Candidatus Kuenenia stuttgartiensis: one gene and its partner. The main gene of each other region encodes a partner of the protein of the gene in region 2 in a complex. Links are inferred from orthologs where the notes say so. Each region holds a gene or a part of one and is shown on either strand. Other genes may lie near its edges.

Region 1 (7,706 bases), 2.2 Mb from region 2 along the record:
CGCGATTATTTTGGCTCCCAGGGGAATATCTTCTCCCTTAATACCTTTTGGATAGCCGCTTCCATCGATCTTTTCATGATGGCACTCTGCAATGTAGGGAACCTCCGTATAAATGCCCTCAAAGTTTATCTGTTCTAATATTTTCCTGGTTTTTGTCGTATGCGTTTCTATCTCATTACGCTCTTCGATGTCCAGTTTCCCCTCTTTCTTTAAGACAGAGTCTTTGATGCCTATCTTGCCATAATCATGCAGTAGCGCGGCCACTCTGATCATTTCGCAATAATCCTTTGGCATATTTAATTCATTGCAGATGCCCAGGGCATATTCTGTAACCTTTTCAGAATGTCCGGCCGTCAGGGAATCGCGGGCATCGATACTGGCGGCCAGAACCAGGAGTATGGACTTGAATTGTCGTTCCTTCGCCTCGATAAGAGTGGCATTATGAATGCTTATCCCGATTTCTGAAGCAATACCCATTAACAAACTTATATCACTCTGGCGGAATGGTTTTTTTGTCTTTATATTATCTACAACGAGGACCCCTAACGAATTTTTCTCGTAAACTATGGGGCAACAGATAAAGGACTTGGTCCCCATTTTTTTAGCCAAATCCAAACTGTGCGGGGAAAGGGTAGTCTCTATTTCAGTAATATCATTTATCAAAAAGGGTTTTTGTTCACGAAAGGAAACGACAAACACCCCTTTTGATGGGGGTCTGTTTAAACGGAAACAGGTATTCTTCAGCACGCTTAACAATTCATCTGTATATCCGAAACCTGTGCGAAAGACCAGTCTCGTTTTATCCTGATTTGCCAAAAGAATCAAACCACGATCATAATCAAGTCTTTTCTCAAAAACTTGTATGACGTTTGACAGAATACCATCAATCTCCATCTGCTTGCTAACGGCCATGCCCATTTCGTTTATCATAAGGGCGTTGTTATAATTCACATCAACCTGTTCCAAAAGCTTATCGGACGAATCTCTCAGGCTGTTTATAGCTGCATTTAATTCCCTTTTTTCGATGATTCCAGCATAGAGGGTTAATAACAAAACAGCAAAAACGGAAATTGGAAAAACCGTTATCGGCGTTATCCATGGATGCATGAAATAAGAACTAAGGCACGCTGCTGCAAAAAATATGATTGCGTAATTTCTTATTTTTTTCCAAAAAGATGATGGTGATTCTTTCCATGAAACTATATAACGGCAAACCCTTCCCCCTTTAAAAAGGCATTCTGGATGTTCTACCCCTGGCAATCTATAATTAAATACCATGGCAATAGCCTCAAAAAAACCAATTCTGTTTTCACATTGGAATGGTTTTTCGCTGACACCCTCATTCGGAACAACCGTAATTTCTACTTTATTGGTTCCTCTTTTTGTTGATTTATAGATTGCCGATTTAGTGAAATTATGAGCGTACTTCCCTGCTATCTCATAGGCTTTTGCCGGACCAACAAGGCCAAGGACATACTGTCTCATTATTCCTATAGCTTCCGGTGATGCCGCATACCTGCCTGCTTCACGGGCAATATTTTTATTTCCCGTTAGTTTTACCAGCCTTTCGTAAAAGAGGTCTACCTGCTCCTGGGTAAACCAGTGACCTTCGTCAGTAACCTGGTAAGATTCCATTCCGGCATAGTTTAAAAGTTCACCTACATTTATATAACTATAGTTTCTTTTAATAAGCTTAATATAAGTATCTATTATACGGCTGTTATATAAAGGCCTATTGTCTATCTTTGGCGTTTTCATAGATATTTAGATTGCAGACAGTATGCTTTGCGTAAATAGAAGTGGAGTGAAAATTGCGTTTTTACGTTTATCAGGAATATCAAAAGAAAAAATGTGCGCTACCTACAACCTTGTTTAATGAAGCGATTTGCATTCATCCCGAGTTATAATCAAAGTTTTTAAATAAATTATCAAAAAAGGGATTTACCCAAAATTTGCGCTATTCTTAAATCTATCCTTTTGAACACGACTAAATAAACCCTCCATGAACTCAAAGTACTGATCCGTATACTGCATATTCAGTATCCACAAATTATACACCTTATCATAAGGTATTGACTGCTCTTCAGCATAGCTGACAGGGTAAAGGAGTATCGGGATTTTTTCCTGCTCATAGTAGTTTGATAGCTTATACAGGCAGGAATAAAGGGCATCGCGGGGAACATCTTCAGACTCCAGCACTATAATATGAATGCAATTGGTCAGGTCTGACATGTTCAGCCCTGTGTCAGAGATGTTTAACATGATAAAAGCCTTAAGGATACCCTCTTTCTTCAGAGAGAAGAGTCTCCGTTCCCTCTTAAAACCAAGCCGTTGATATTCTCTGCTGAGTTCGTCACTATCAAGCATACTTTGCTCCAAATCCAGGGCGTGTATCATAAGACCTCCGGACGTATATTCATAAAAGCTTTCAAGCTCCGTAAGGTCTTCCGGTTGCACTTTCGTAAGCGACCACAAAGCTGACATTTCTACTTGATTTGCATTTTTATGATGATGAAAATAGGCAAAAGGATCGATGGAAGACCCTTTAGGGTCATGTATCGATTCCGTAACTCCACCAAATACCCTATGAGGAAAACGGTTGTCTGGCCTGAAGTAGCAAATAACATAGTTCATGTGTGTTGAATAGAGGCGGTGGAAATCGTTTATATACCGCTCAACCTGGCCCAACACAACAAGACCCGCCATGCTGTCACTTGACCTGCTCGCGGCATGGTGGTGAAGCAACCACGTATTCTCATAAAAACGGAGTATAGATATATGTCCATGAATTATCCCATTACTCTGATAAATGAAATGCCTTGCTATACCGGGATTTTTTATGTACAGCTTCTCATACGTCTCTTTAAACCGTTCCTTATTGTTATGCATAAGGGCATATTTCCCTGGATATACAAAACCCGTCTCAAAAAAGAACTTCCACAGGGCATCCAGGTCCACCCAGTTGCAGGCGTAGGTTTTTTTGTTCGCTACATGATGCAGAATGCCTGAAAGCCTTCCCTGGTCATGAATATCCATATCCAGAAAAGCAATACCACACCTTACAAACATTGTGCTGTCTTTGGTTCTGGCTGTATTCCTGTAAACAACCTGTGCCTTGCACTTGAGCTTAAAACCATCTGCAAATTCTATAAAAAGTTCAGGCACGATTATACCCGGCAGAAGTATGGAATTGTAGTAATACTCCTTCACAGATAAACCCGAACCTGCCAGGTCTTCAACCTCCAGATTGATCATCTTACTGGTTAAGGGATGCAGGAAAATGATATTGGGCGAAGGTATCAGTTTGTGCCTTGAACTACGGTATTTTTTAGGTTTAAACCTGCGCATCTGTTTGTCAATGGATTCTAGTATGAATGACCTCGTTTTCTGACCATCGGTTTGTCTGGTGATTCTGCATGACCCTGAATAAAAAGTATCCTGTTCGTCTTTAAAAACTATATAGACGGGGCATTCAGGATTTACCCAATAGAAGGATTGAGGCGGTACTGTTGATACTTCTACGCAGAATGAAACAGCGCCAAAATCCAAAAGACGTCCGGAAAAAACTGTACCGTTTTGAATGAAATCAACCTGAACGCCTTCACATGAATACCTTTTTACCCGCTGATGTCCGAGTTCATAGCAGGTATCAGGGAGAGAGAAACGTATTCCTTCCTCGCGTATAGCCATCACATCAGTTTTAATACGAATAAGTTTTTCTCCCTCAGTAAGAAAAATATCGAGGAATTCATAGGCATTTAGCTTCAGTCCTTTTGGTCGAAGCCAAATGCAGTCGAAACTATCGTCAAGGCATGGTTTCGGCCTGGCTTGAAGGGATATGATATTGTTGTATTTCAAATGCTTGAAATTTATAAGGATGGTGCCGGACTGGAAGTGAATATAGTTCAAAATGTTGATCAAATGTTTTTTGCTGACCGTCTTCCAGTCTCCCGGCTGATTGTCCAGGCGGATGTTTTGAGCTAGTTGAATAATCTCTTGAAGGCTAACCACTTTTCACCTCAATCCCATGTTGTCCCGGTTCAGTAATTGTGAATGAGTACCAACGTTTTGCATTTTGTTTAAGAAAGGAATGTTCGCTTATTTCCCTTCTGAAAAGACTTGTCTGTATGTTGTCGCATAACATCGGCAGGGTGGATAATGGGGTGCGTAATTATTCTTTTCCCGTGAGCTAACTTGTTATCAGCAACGTAATTATTGCGCAAACCAGGCCTTAGGGTCAGATTGAAGGTAAAGTATCTCGGTAATCATATTCTCAATCAATAAATTGATATTGGCATTACAGTCGAGATACTTTAAAGAAGTTTTTATTCTCTCTAAAATCTTAAACAGGGTCTTTTCTGACAGAGATTTACTTTTCGCTATCAAGGCATCCTTCCAGTCATCGTAATAGAGAAGAAAATGCTCCCCGCCTGCTTTACAAATAAGTATGTCCCGGTAATACATCAAAAACAGCAAAAAGAGTTCTTTTACATGCGATCTTTTTTCCTCCAACACTTCCATGTCCTGTATATTCCATTCATTTAATAGCTCTTTGGAAAAGGTCAGATTATCCTTCAAACTTACCTCAAAAAGTTTTTCTGCAAGCCAATGTTTCTTTTCCAGAGCGTTTGCCTCCATAAACATTGCAGCTCTTTTAAGGCTGCCACCGGAGATTAAAGCAAGTTGTGCGGCCAGTTGTTTATCTAATTGGAACCGGTCAGTGAGTATATTCTCCATTGCTTTTAGTGATAGCGGGGAGAACCTCACTACCTGGCATCTTGACTTTATCGTTTCACTGACAGATTCCAAAGAAGTTACTATTAATAATATAATGGCATATAATGGCGGTTCTTCTAATGTTTTCAGCAAGCAGTTAGAGGCTTCCTCATTCATCTTGTCCGCATCTTCGACAATGACAATTTTGTGCTTTGATTCTAAAGGTTTTACAAAAAGAATTTCCTGTAGATATTTTAATTGTTCTAATTTAATTACCCGATGGTTTTTCTCTGGTAACAGAAAAAAGATATCCGTAAAATTATCGGCATCAATCCTTTTACATATATTGCAATTGTCACACGCGCCGTCGATTTTGCCCGATTGGCAAAATATCTTCTTTGCCAACTCCCTTGCAAACGACATTTTGCCAATCCCTTCCTGCCCGGCAAAGATGTAAGCATGCGCTAAACGTTCATTTTTAAGGGCATTTTTAAATAAAGATAAAACCTGCTCCTGGCCAATTATTTTCGCAAAAGACATAAAACCCTTAAATGAAGGCAAAGAAATTGAAAATTATCCATTGTCCATTTATCGCCGCAACTATTCTTCTTCGTCTTCATCCTCGTTTTCCTCTTCGTCTTCGTCCACCTCTTCTTCCGTCTCAAGTGTTGCTAAGATATCACCTACTTTTACCACATCACCTTCTTGTACATGAATTTCAACTAACCTTCCGGTAGTTGGTGCATTTATGTTGAAGGTCGTCTTATCCGTAATCATTTCAACAAGATCTTCACCTTCTTCAACCGCCTCATCTTCATCCACATACCAAAAAGAAACTGTTGCCTCATCCCCATTACCCTCTATTTCCGGCAATTCCACATCAACTTTCATAGTTATTCTCCTAAAAATCGTGAGACAAAAAAAGCTTTTAAAAATCAGTTTAATCCCTAAAAGGAAGGCGATTATACTGAACAGCGAAAAGCTTGTCAAGCGCCAAAGACCGCATCAGAAAATCACAAAAATATTATCTTTAACAACCTTCCCAATAACACTTAAACCTTTTAATATTAGATATATAATTAGCTTGACTTGGCAAAAAAGATAAATTATTATTGCAGTTTGGACTATTAATGAATGATGCGAAATATGCAAAATTGAGTTACACCTTGCCCTTATAATTATATTTTCGTAAGGAATTTTATAATTTTTCTCAAAAGAATATCCATTTCCAGTTAGTAGCATTTTCATTATTATTTCTTATTTAAAAATAGTTGAACGATTGAAAGGCTTAATCACTAAGGGTTATTTTTATTTGTCATACAATGTATTATTGTTGGAATCAGGGGATATGAAAAGCAACCTTCTCATTAATCTGAAAGTTTAATCCGATTTTTGACTGGGATTTCTCTAATGTTATTGTTAACAAAACGGTCAGCATCCAATATGATATTTATGGATCCAAAAGAAAAAATATACAGATAACAAAATCTGGTAAAATTAATCCCTCACGTTAATTTGCCGGAAATGCATCTTGGTAAGTATTTTCTCATATGTTTGTCACTGTTGCATTATTTTATCAAAATATAGCACATAACATTACATAGTATCCCGCTTTTTCATTCCTCATTAGGTCCCGGTAGCATATCCTTAGGTCTTGCCGTTCTCCGGCAAAGGCTTTTCGACCTTCAGAAGTAGTTTTTCCCATAGTTTGGTACGACCACTATTACGTTTTCATTTTTTCCCCGGAGGATGGGCGCGATATATCTGCTCATAAAAATATAATGCAAATCTATCAGTTTCCTTGTTATCTCCTTTTTCCTGTTTGTATTGCCATAGGCTATTTTATCTGCATTGCAGTAATTAGAAAAAAACAGGCTGCAAAGGAAAAGAAGGTACAGCAACTTATTGAAGATTCAAAGAGAGAGGCTGAAAAAATAAAAAAAGAAGCCGAACTCTCGGCAAAAGCCGAATTGTTTCAACGCAAAGAAGCAATAGAAAAAGAGATGCAAGAAACAAAAATCGAGCTGAGACAACAGGAAAGAAGGTTAAGCAAAAGAGAAGACAACCTTGAACGAAAAGTCGAGTTATTAACAAAAAAGGAAAAACACCTTGATACACTATCCACTAATTTGGGTATTAAAGAAAAAAAAGTTGATGAAAAGAACGTAGAACTGGAAAAAATCATAGAAGAAGAGAATAACACGCTCCTTAAAATTTCCAATATGTCAAGGGATGAAGCGGAAAAACTATTGCTGACCAGGCTGGAAAGAGAACTTGATATCAAATGCGCCGAATTAATCTCGAAAAAGATAGAAGAGGCAAAGGAAAATGCTGAACAAACGGCATTATCATTAATTACCACATCAATTCAACGGTGCGCCTCTTCTCATACCGCAGAAAATATTGTCAGCTCAATTGAACTGCCCAACAACGAAATGAAGGGACGTATTATCGGAAGAGAAGGCAGAAACATCCGCGCCTTCGAAAAAGCAACTGGTATCGACGTTATAGTAGATGATACTCCCGGAGTAATTGTCCTCTCCGGTTTTGATTGTGTACGCAGGGAAATTGCCCGGCAATCTATGGAAAAATTGATCGTTGATGGAAGAATCCACCCCGCCCACATTGAAGAAATCGTAAAAGAAACGGAAAAGGAAATAGAACAAGTCATCATGGAAACAGGAAAACAAACATGCTTCGACCTTGGCGTACACCACATCCATCCGGAATTAATAAGACTTGTCGGAAGGCTGAAATACAGAACCAGTTACGGGCAAAATCAACTAAAACACTCAATAGAGGTTGCGAATCTCATGGGCATCCTTGCTGGAGAATTGAAACTAGATGTTGCCCTTGCGAAAAGATGTGGACTTTTGCACGATATTGGAAAGGCAACCGGGTCTGAATCCGAAGGGACACATGCTCTCGTAGGCGCTGATCTTGCAAAGCGTTACGATGAAAGAAATGAAGTGATTAACGCAATTGGCGGA
Region 2 (7,712 bases):
TCAGTTTTTGACATCTCTCCAGCAATGCGCTTTCTTACCGCACGGTCTCTTAATCTTTGTATTTGATCTTCTGTGCCTCCATCGTATACCCAGGCAGGCAAAATGACATCGAGGTCCGTCGCTGCTGCTGTATAGGGATAGCGATCACAGGTAACATTCACCCCTTCGTTTATTGCATACGCTATCAATGCCTTTACCTTCTCCAATTTGTGCCAATTTTCCTGTCCCATTGTCTTAATATGCGATATCTGCACATTAACGCCGGTCTCTTCCGCCACCTTTATCGCTTCAGCAATGGCATTTTCCAGGTCATCGCCTTCATTTCGTATATGGGTGGCATAGAGTCCGCCATATTCTTTCACTCTATTGCACATTGTTACCAGTTCATCAAATTCCGCATAACAGCCCGGCGGATAGACCAGGCCGCTGGACATGCCAAAAGCGCCGGCTTTCATAGCTTCTTCCAGGTACTTGCACATTACCGATAATTCATCCTTAGTGGCAGCCCTGCCATCATATCCTAAAGCACACGCTCTGATATTCCCATGGCCCACAAGAAAAGCCCTGTTGACGGAACTATTTATCCCTTCCGCAACATCAAAAAACCCTTGGGCAGAACGCCATGAGGGAACGATGCCGTATTTTGACAATCCTTGCCTGCGCCGTTCCAATAATTTTCCCCGCAACGGAAAAGCAGACAACCCACAATTGCCACAAACCTCCGTAGTGACGCCGTCCAGTATTTTGCTTTCACTTTCCCGGCACGCAAGCCACAGAAAATCGCTATGAGAGTGAATGTCAATGAATCCCGGAGCAACGATCATCCCCTCTGCATCAATTCGTGTGCAGGTATTACAGGAAATATGATCATCTATTACTTCAATCTTATTTCCCTTTATACCAACGTCCATTTTTTTACCAGGCATTCCGGTACCGTCTATCAATAAACCTTTTTCTATTATCAAATCAAGATCCATTTTTCGTGTTATCTCTTTTCGTTCTATTCTGTAAACAAGGGGAAAGGGATTTTATTCTTCCACTAATGAGGATGGTTTATCCAGCCCCAGTACTGTATCTACATCTTTGTGGAGTGAATCGAGGTCTGTCTTGATGGTGTCGATGTGCCTTTTGCAGTGTGTGGATGAGCAACCGGTAAAATAAGGAAGAGCTGCTATTAAAAAGACTGGCAGAAAGAAGTGTTCTTTAAAAGAATTTCGTTTCATGGTTAAATGTCCAAAAAATAAGTGTTCTTTTTATAAATGTTTCATCCGGCAAAGAAAATCGGCAATCTACAGTCGGCAAATTGCAGACAGTGGATTGTAGAAATTATTATAAGAACCTCAACTTATCGAGAAGTTACATTTTCCTGTAGGCAGTGCCTACCCGGCGCGGGTTCAGGTTTGTAACCTGAACCAAACGTTTTATACTTTCAATCCAGCCTAATATGCTTTTCGCTGTCTTGACGAGGGTATTTTCAGAATACGGCGGTATTTGGTGACCGTTCTCCTGGCTATGTCTACCCCTGAGGCGCCTAATTTATCTGCAACCTCTTCATCGCTCAATGGGTTTGATTTATCTTCTTTTGCAATAATTTCAATAAGTTTCTGCCGGATAGATTCCCATGATTCCATATTACCGTCGGCATTCTGAAAACCTCCTGTGAAGAAAAATTTCATTTCAAAAACGCCCTGCGGGGTTTGGATATATTTATGGGCAATTGCACGGCTCACCGTTGAAACATGGACGCCAACAATATCGGCAACGTCCTGCATCTTCAATGTTCGCAGGCGGTGAACTCCTTCATCTAAAAAGCCCTTTTGCATGCTTACAATTTTGCATGCTACTTTATATAATGTACTCCTCCGTTGCTCTATGGCATCAACCAGCCATTTAGCAGATTCAATCTTCTTCTGTATATACTGGCGCGTTGAACTATCAATATTGCTTTCACTCAAGGATTTTCTATAAAAGGAGCTAATATGCAAATGTGGTATATTAGCATTATCAATCAAAAACACCTCATATTCCCCGTCAATTTGTTCTACCTTCACTTCAGGGACCACATACGGAATTGTTTCATCGTTAAATACGGAACCGGGTTTTGGGTTTAGTGTACGAATAAATTCTACCTGTTTTTTTATAGTTTCAAGGCTATATCCTGTTTTCTTTGCTATGGCAGGATATTTTCTTGATTCGATTTCTAATAAATAATTTTGCAGAAGATCCTTTGTTATGTGGTAATTCGGGTCACGATTGTCTAACTGTAACAGTAAACATTCCTGTAAATTTCTCGCACCGATACCAGGCGGTTCCAATGTCTGTACAATTTCTAACGCCTTTTCAGCATCCGCCAAAGAAACAGGTTTTTCAAAAGATGAAACTATTTCTTCTAACGAACCTGATAAATACCCGGAGGTATCAACAGAATAAATAATGTTCTCACATGCTTCATAAAGATGTTCAGGAACTTCCATAAGCGATAACTGCCCCAGCAGGTAATCATGAAGCGACATTGGTTTGGTGGCAGTATTTTCCAATGCCTCTTGTTTCTGATCGCGTTCATCAGAAAGGGCACTCTTCCGGATTGTCGTCTTCGAATAATATTCATTCCAATCTTCCGCCATCTCATTATGCCGGTCAACCTCTGCCTTTTTGGCGTCATCCCATTCGGTTTGAGCAGCATTTTCTCCGGCAATTGAGCTGTCTTCTGAGACAGGGCTATCTTCTTTAGGTTGTTCAACCACCTCCTCAAGAACCGGGTTATCCAGCAGCTCTTGCTGTATGCGCTCTGCCAGGGCCAATAACGGAAGCTGGAGTATTTCTATAGACTGAATTATCTGGGGAGACAACTTCATCTTTTGCTGGAGTTGCGGCAATAAAGAAGACTGCATTTTCATTAAAAATCACCTTCCCAAAAATTAACTATAAATAACTGGTGTTGTGTTTCAGTAAAAAACATACGTTAAATTAGTTCCTCATCTCATTCCTATCACTGACCGCATCGGCTACAATAGCGGTATTTGCATATTCAAGATAACTGCCCGTCGGCAACCCGCGGGCAATCCTCGTCACTTTAACGCCAAATGATTGTAATTGTTTATGTATATATACGGCGGTTATATCCCCTTCCATATTCAAATTAGTGGCAAGTATCACCTCTTTAACGCTGCCGTCTTTTACTCTTTGCAAAAGTCTGCCAATAGTGAGTAAGTCGGGGTCAATACCCTCAAGGGGGGAAATATGTCCCTGGAGTATATGATAATGACCATTATATTTGCCAGTTTTTTCAATGGTTAGTAAATCTGCGAACTGTTCAACAACGCAAATAATTGAACTATCCCTGCGTAAATTACTACAAATATGGCATGGGCTATTTTCTGAGACGTTAAAGCAAACAGTACAGATTTTCATATATTTCTTTACATCGCGAATAGCATACGCCAGCTTCATAGCATCGTCAACCGGCTGTTTTAAAACATAACAGGCTAACCGTTCTGCGGTCTTCTGCCCAATCCCTGGCATTTTCCCAAACTCACTAATAAGGTTATTCACTGTTTGCGGATAAGTATTCAAAGTACATACCTCTTTAAGATCAATGAACGAATCATCCTCCAAACATTCCTTGCATGCCTGGAATATTTAGCCCACCGGTAAATTTTCCCATCTCGGATTGATATAATTCCTGAGATTTTTTCAACGCCTGGGAAACGGCGGAAAGGATAAGATCTTCCAGCATCTGAACATCTTCCGGGTCTACCACTTCCGGGTCAATTTTTATAGAAAGGATTTCCTGCTTCCCATTCATGTGTACCGTAATCATACCGCCGCCGGAGGTAGCCTCTATTACACGTTCTTTCAAATCCCTCTGTGCATCCTCCATCTGCTTTTGCATTTTTTGCGCCTGCTTCTGCATCTGTTTCATCATTTCTGTCATATTGCCAAAACCCTTCATGTCACCCCCCCTATCGGTTAACTTTAATAACACGACCGTCAAATAATTCTAACGTTTTTTTTACTGCCGGTTCTGAAAACACCGTATCGTTTATTTGCTGTGCACCACCATTGTCCAAACTTTGGCTCTGTCTGTTCTCTTCCGGCTCTTCTTTTTCAGATAGTACAAGCTTCAGTTCCATAAACCCCGGCACCACTTCTTTCGCACAATTTTCGATAAGTTTTTTTTCTTCCGGTTGCTCCAACCTTTCTTTCTGAAAAAGAAATTTTCTGGGAAATGCAACTACCAATACTCCAGCATCGCTGCTTACCAGCCGGCCTTCCTTGAAAAACGCCCAGGTAGATTTTTTCTTTTTCTGAATGCTTTTAAGGATATCCCCCCATACCTCGTTTTTTTCCATTGCGATACCTGGAGTTATTTTTTCTTCTTTTGCAGGAGGTATCACGTCGCCTTCTTCTATTGATTTTTCCGACACTGTCTGCCGGGCAAACGATTCTGCGGGAAGGAGAATAGCACTACCTCTCTTGCCAGGGATATTGTCAACTTGCTCCAGTTTTTCCTCTAATGTCGTTATGCGTTCAATAAGACCAGACAATGCGTCGATAGATTCCATCCGGCACAGTTTTATAATGGCCATTTCCGCAGAAATCCGCTGCAGCAAAGAATCCGTTGAACGTATCCTCATCACGGAAAGCATTTGAATCATATACATCAGTGTATCGCCGGAAAATGATTTTTCAAAGCGCTGAATAAAAGACTCGTCATACTCCGCCCATACTGCTTCCTGGCCGCAGGACGAAAACACCAAAAGATCTCTTAACCGCAGAAGCAACTGATCAATAAACTCCGCCGGAGTCTTTCCCTCATTCAGAATATCATCCACAATTCTCAGCGCACCTGAAGTATCTTTGTTCACAAAACACTCAAACATACTATAAATCTTATCATCATCAATATACCCCAGCACATAATTTACATCCGCCGAAGTTACGTTGTCATCGCAGAAAGAAAAGAGTTGATCAAGCACAGATTGTGAATCCCTTAATCCTCCCTTTGCATATTTTGCAATCGTATGGAGTGCAGCAGACTCTATTTGTTTCCCTTCCGTTTTGCATATTTCCAAAAGGTGTTTTTCAATATCATTAACGGAAATATTCTTAAAGTCAAACCGTTGGCACCGTGATTGAACTGTTTCAGGAAGACGGTTTGCCGCAGTTGTCGCAAATATAAACTTAACATGAGCTGGTGGTTCTTCGAGGGTTTTAAGAAGGGCATTAAATGCTTCACGGGTAAGCATGTGTACTTCATCAATAATATAAATTCTATACCGCGCTCTCGATGGGGCAAATCCTACATTTTGGCGTATATTTCTTATCTCATCAATTCCACGGTTTGAGGCGCCATCAATTTCCAGAACGTCTATGTCGCTTCCTTCGGAAATGCTCTGGCAGATATCGCATACGTTGCAGGGGGTGTCAGTAGGACCATTAACACAATTTAACGCCTTTGACAGTATACGCGCCGTGGAGGTCTTGCCTACGCCCCTCGGACCAGCAAACAGATAAGCATGGGCTACCCTGTCTGTACGTATTGCATTTCCAAGGGTTTTTACTATAGGCGCTTGCCCTACTATGTCGCTAAAGGTTTGAGGTCGGTATCTACGGGCTAATACTACATAAGACATTTAAAAATCACCTACATTCCTTTTCAACCATAGAGTTTTTTAACACACTTAAGTAACTTCTCAATAAGTTGCGGAAATGAAGCCATACGTTGGTAGTGGGTAGTGATAGTTGATAGCCACAATTGGTAGTAAAAAATTTAAAAACAGGGAAATCTTTAAATTTTTTACCAGAATAATTCTACAACTATCAACTACCAATTGAGAAGTTACAACCGTTACTTCTACTTCAAAATTGGTGTAAGCAATTTATGCTTTTATATTATCAGAATCTATCGATAAAAACCACCACATAAAAGGTTTTATAAACGGCCGTGCACTTTTTTCGTGCCCCCTTCTGTTAGTTTACCAATGCAGTTAGCTCAGGCCAGACTAACTCACGGCACATGAGGACAAGTGTTTATGGCTGCTTGCTTCCGCATCTGACCAGATTCGCATCGTCTCCCATTGCATGAGATCCAACCTTCATCACCACTTACATTGACAAAGATAACAGTCGTGAGCCCTCAGAAAAGCGATCAATCCTGCTATAGCGGGTTGCAGGTTACAGGGTACCGCTAGCTCCCCATCTAGCACGGCCAATTTTTCAATGATGGCGGAGAGGGCGGGAGTCGAACCCGCGATACCGTTTTAAGCGGTATACGCGCTTTCCAAGCGCGCTCATTCGGCCACTCTGACACCTCTCCATCTTTAATCTTCCAGTGCTATTCATTTAAAAAATAAACGATTATTTCAGTCACCCTTCATCACTACTTGCAATAAAACGTTACCACATTTTCCGTTTTTGATGGCGGAGAGGGTGGGATTCGAACCCACGTTCCGCAATCGCGGAAAACGGTTTTCGAGACCGTCCCGTTCAACCGCTCCGGCACCTCTCCGGCTTTTCACTATAAAAAAACTGTAACTATTGAAAAAATCAAATGTAGAAACGCATTGCATGCGCCTCTGCAGAAATATTGAAATTCCTAAACTGGTATATCCAGAACCAAGCAAGAAAGAAATAAATAAATACGAAATTCGAAGTACGAAACAAATCCGAATAACAAAGCATAAAATTCAAAACAAATTCAAAACATACAACAATGTGAAGCGCGAAATACGAGAGACAAAAAAGGCTTTTGTTTAGAATTTCAAATCATTTTGTCATTAGAATTTGTTTCGGATTTCGGATTTTACAGTTACCGGATTTCACCATTAAATATTTTGCCAAAAAGCACGCACTGACGAATGGAAGTGTGCAAAGAAATTATTGCTAAGGTACTAAACATTTACTTAATGCGGCAATTCTCTAAAAAAAATCTCTTTAATATATCCCTGCATTCATCAGCAAGGATATCGGGTATTACTTCCAAACGGTGATTCAACTTAGTATTTTGGACAAGATTCATGACAGACACGCAAGCGCCCGCTTTTTTATCAACAGCCCCATACACAAGCTTATCAATCCTTGACTGCACCAAGGCACCGGCACACATTACGCAGGGTTCCAGAGTTACATAGATAGTAGACCCGGTTAGTCGCCAATTTTGCAAATACTCCGCCCCTTGGGTTATCGCTATCATTTCCGCATGGGCTGTCGGGTCTTTAAGCATTTCCCTTTGGTTATGCGCACGGGCAATAATCCGGTTATCATATACAATTACGGCGCCTACCGGAACTTCATTAATATCCGCAGCCTTTTCCGCTTCTTTAATCGCTTGCCGCATAAAATACTCATGATTACTGCTTGCGCTTTCCATACCCATTGCCTTATTTAATACTATCATATTATCCTTGTAAAAACGCTTTTGTAGGAGGAGGCACGTTACAACATGCCCTTACAATGTCCGTCGTGTTCTCTGTGTGTTTCGTAATTAAAATCTTTTTGGTTGCGGCTATGCTGCGTTGTGAGATAGGTATAAAATCTCAATCTTGGTATTGTTAAGAAAATAATATATATCCGCGCTCTTTAATTTATGAATCAATTCCGATGCCGTTCATCTATGATAAAACACCTCAGCTTATTTGGTATGCATTTTATGGGGCAAAACACAAACGGGTATAGAAAAGACTATCGCTCGTTAAGTAAAAACGCGCCCA

What was found. The genes of interacting proteins can lie anywhere in the genome.
Region 1: dnaX (region 2) and holB share a complex: the UniProt entries of both Bacillus subtilis proteins name them as parts of the DNA clamp loading complex. The link is inferred for Candidatus Kuenenia stuttgartiensis from one-to-one orthologs.

The regions. Positions count from the first base shown.
Region 1 is NZ_LT934425.1:2,389,954-2,397,659, reverse strand. What follows is about bases 3,235-6,177. They hold holB (DNA polymerase III subunit delta'), read right to left. Parts: upstream 5,257-6,177; coding sequence 4,213-5,256; downstream 3,235-4,212. Other genes in these bases: KSMBR1_RS10985 (lipoyl domain-containing protein), read right to left, coding at 5,317-5,607; KSMBR1_RS10995 (PilZ domain-containing protein), read right to left, coding at 3,235-4,011. Outside these bases: KSMBR1_RS11000 (HD family phosphohydrolase), read right to left, coding at 1-1,758; more of KSMBR1_RS10995, read right to left, coding at 1,942-3,234; rny (ribonuclease Y), read left to right, coding at 6,498-7,706. UniProt on the Bacillus subtilis protein: DNA polymerase III is a complex, multichain enzyme responsible for most of the replicative synthesis in bacteria.
Region 2 is NZ_LT934425.1:176,957-184,668, forward strand. The notes cover bases 3,300-6,248. They hold dnaX (DNA polymerase III subunit gamma/tau), read right to left. Parts: upstream 5,637-6,248; coding sequence 3,963-5,636; downstream 3,300-3,962. Other genes in these bases: recR (recombination mediator RecR), read right to left, coding at 3,300-3,573; KSMBR1_RS00920 (YbaB/EbfC family nucleoid-associated protein), read right to left, coding at 3,605-3,952. Outside these bases: KSMBR1_RS00905 (N-acyl-D-amino-acid deacylase family protein), read right to left, coding at 1-977; KSMBR1_RS20570 (hypothetical protein), read right to left, coding at 1,029-1,223; rpoN (RNA polymerase factor sigma-54), read right to left, coding at 1,440-2,891; more of recR, read right to left, coding at 2,968-3,299; tRNA adenosine(34) deaminase TadA, read right to left, coding at 6,902-7,399. UniProt on the Bacillus subtilis protein: Part of the beta sliding clamp loading complex, which hydrolyzes ATP to load the beta clamp onto primed DNA to form the DNA replication pre-initiation complex.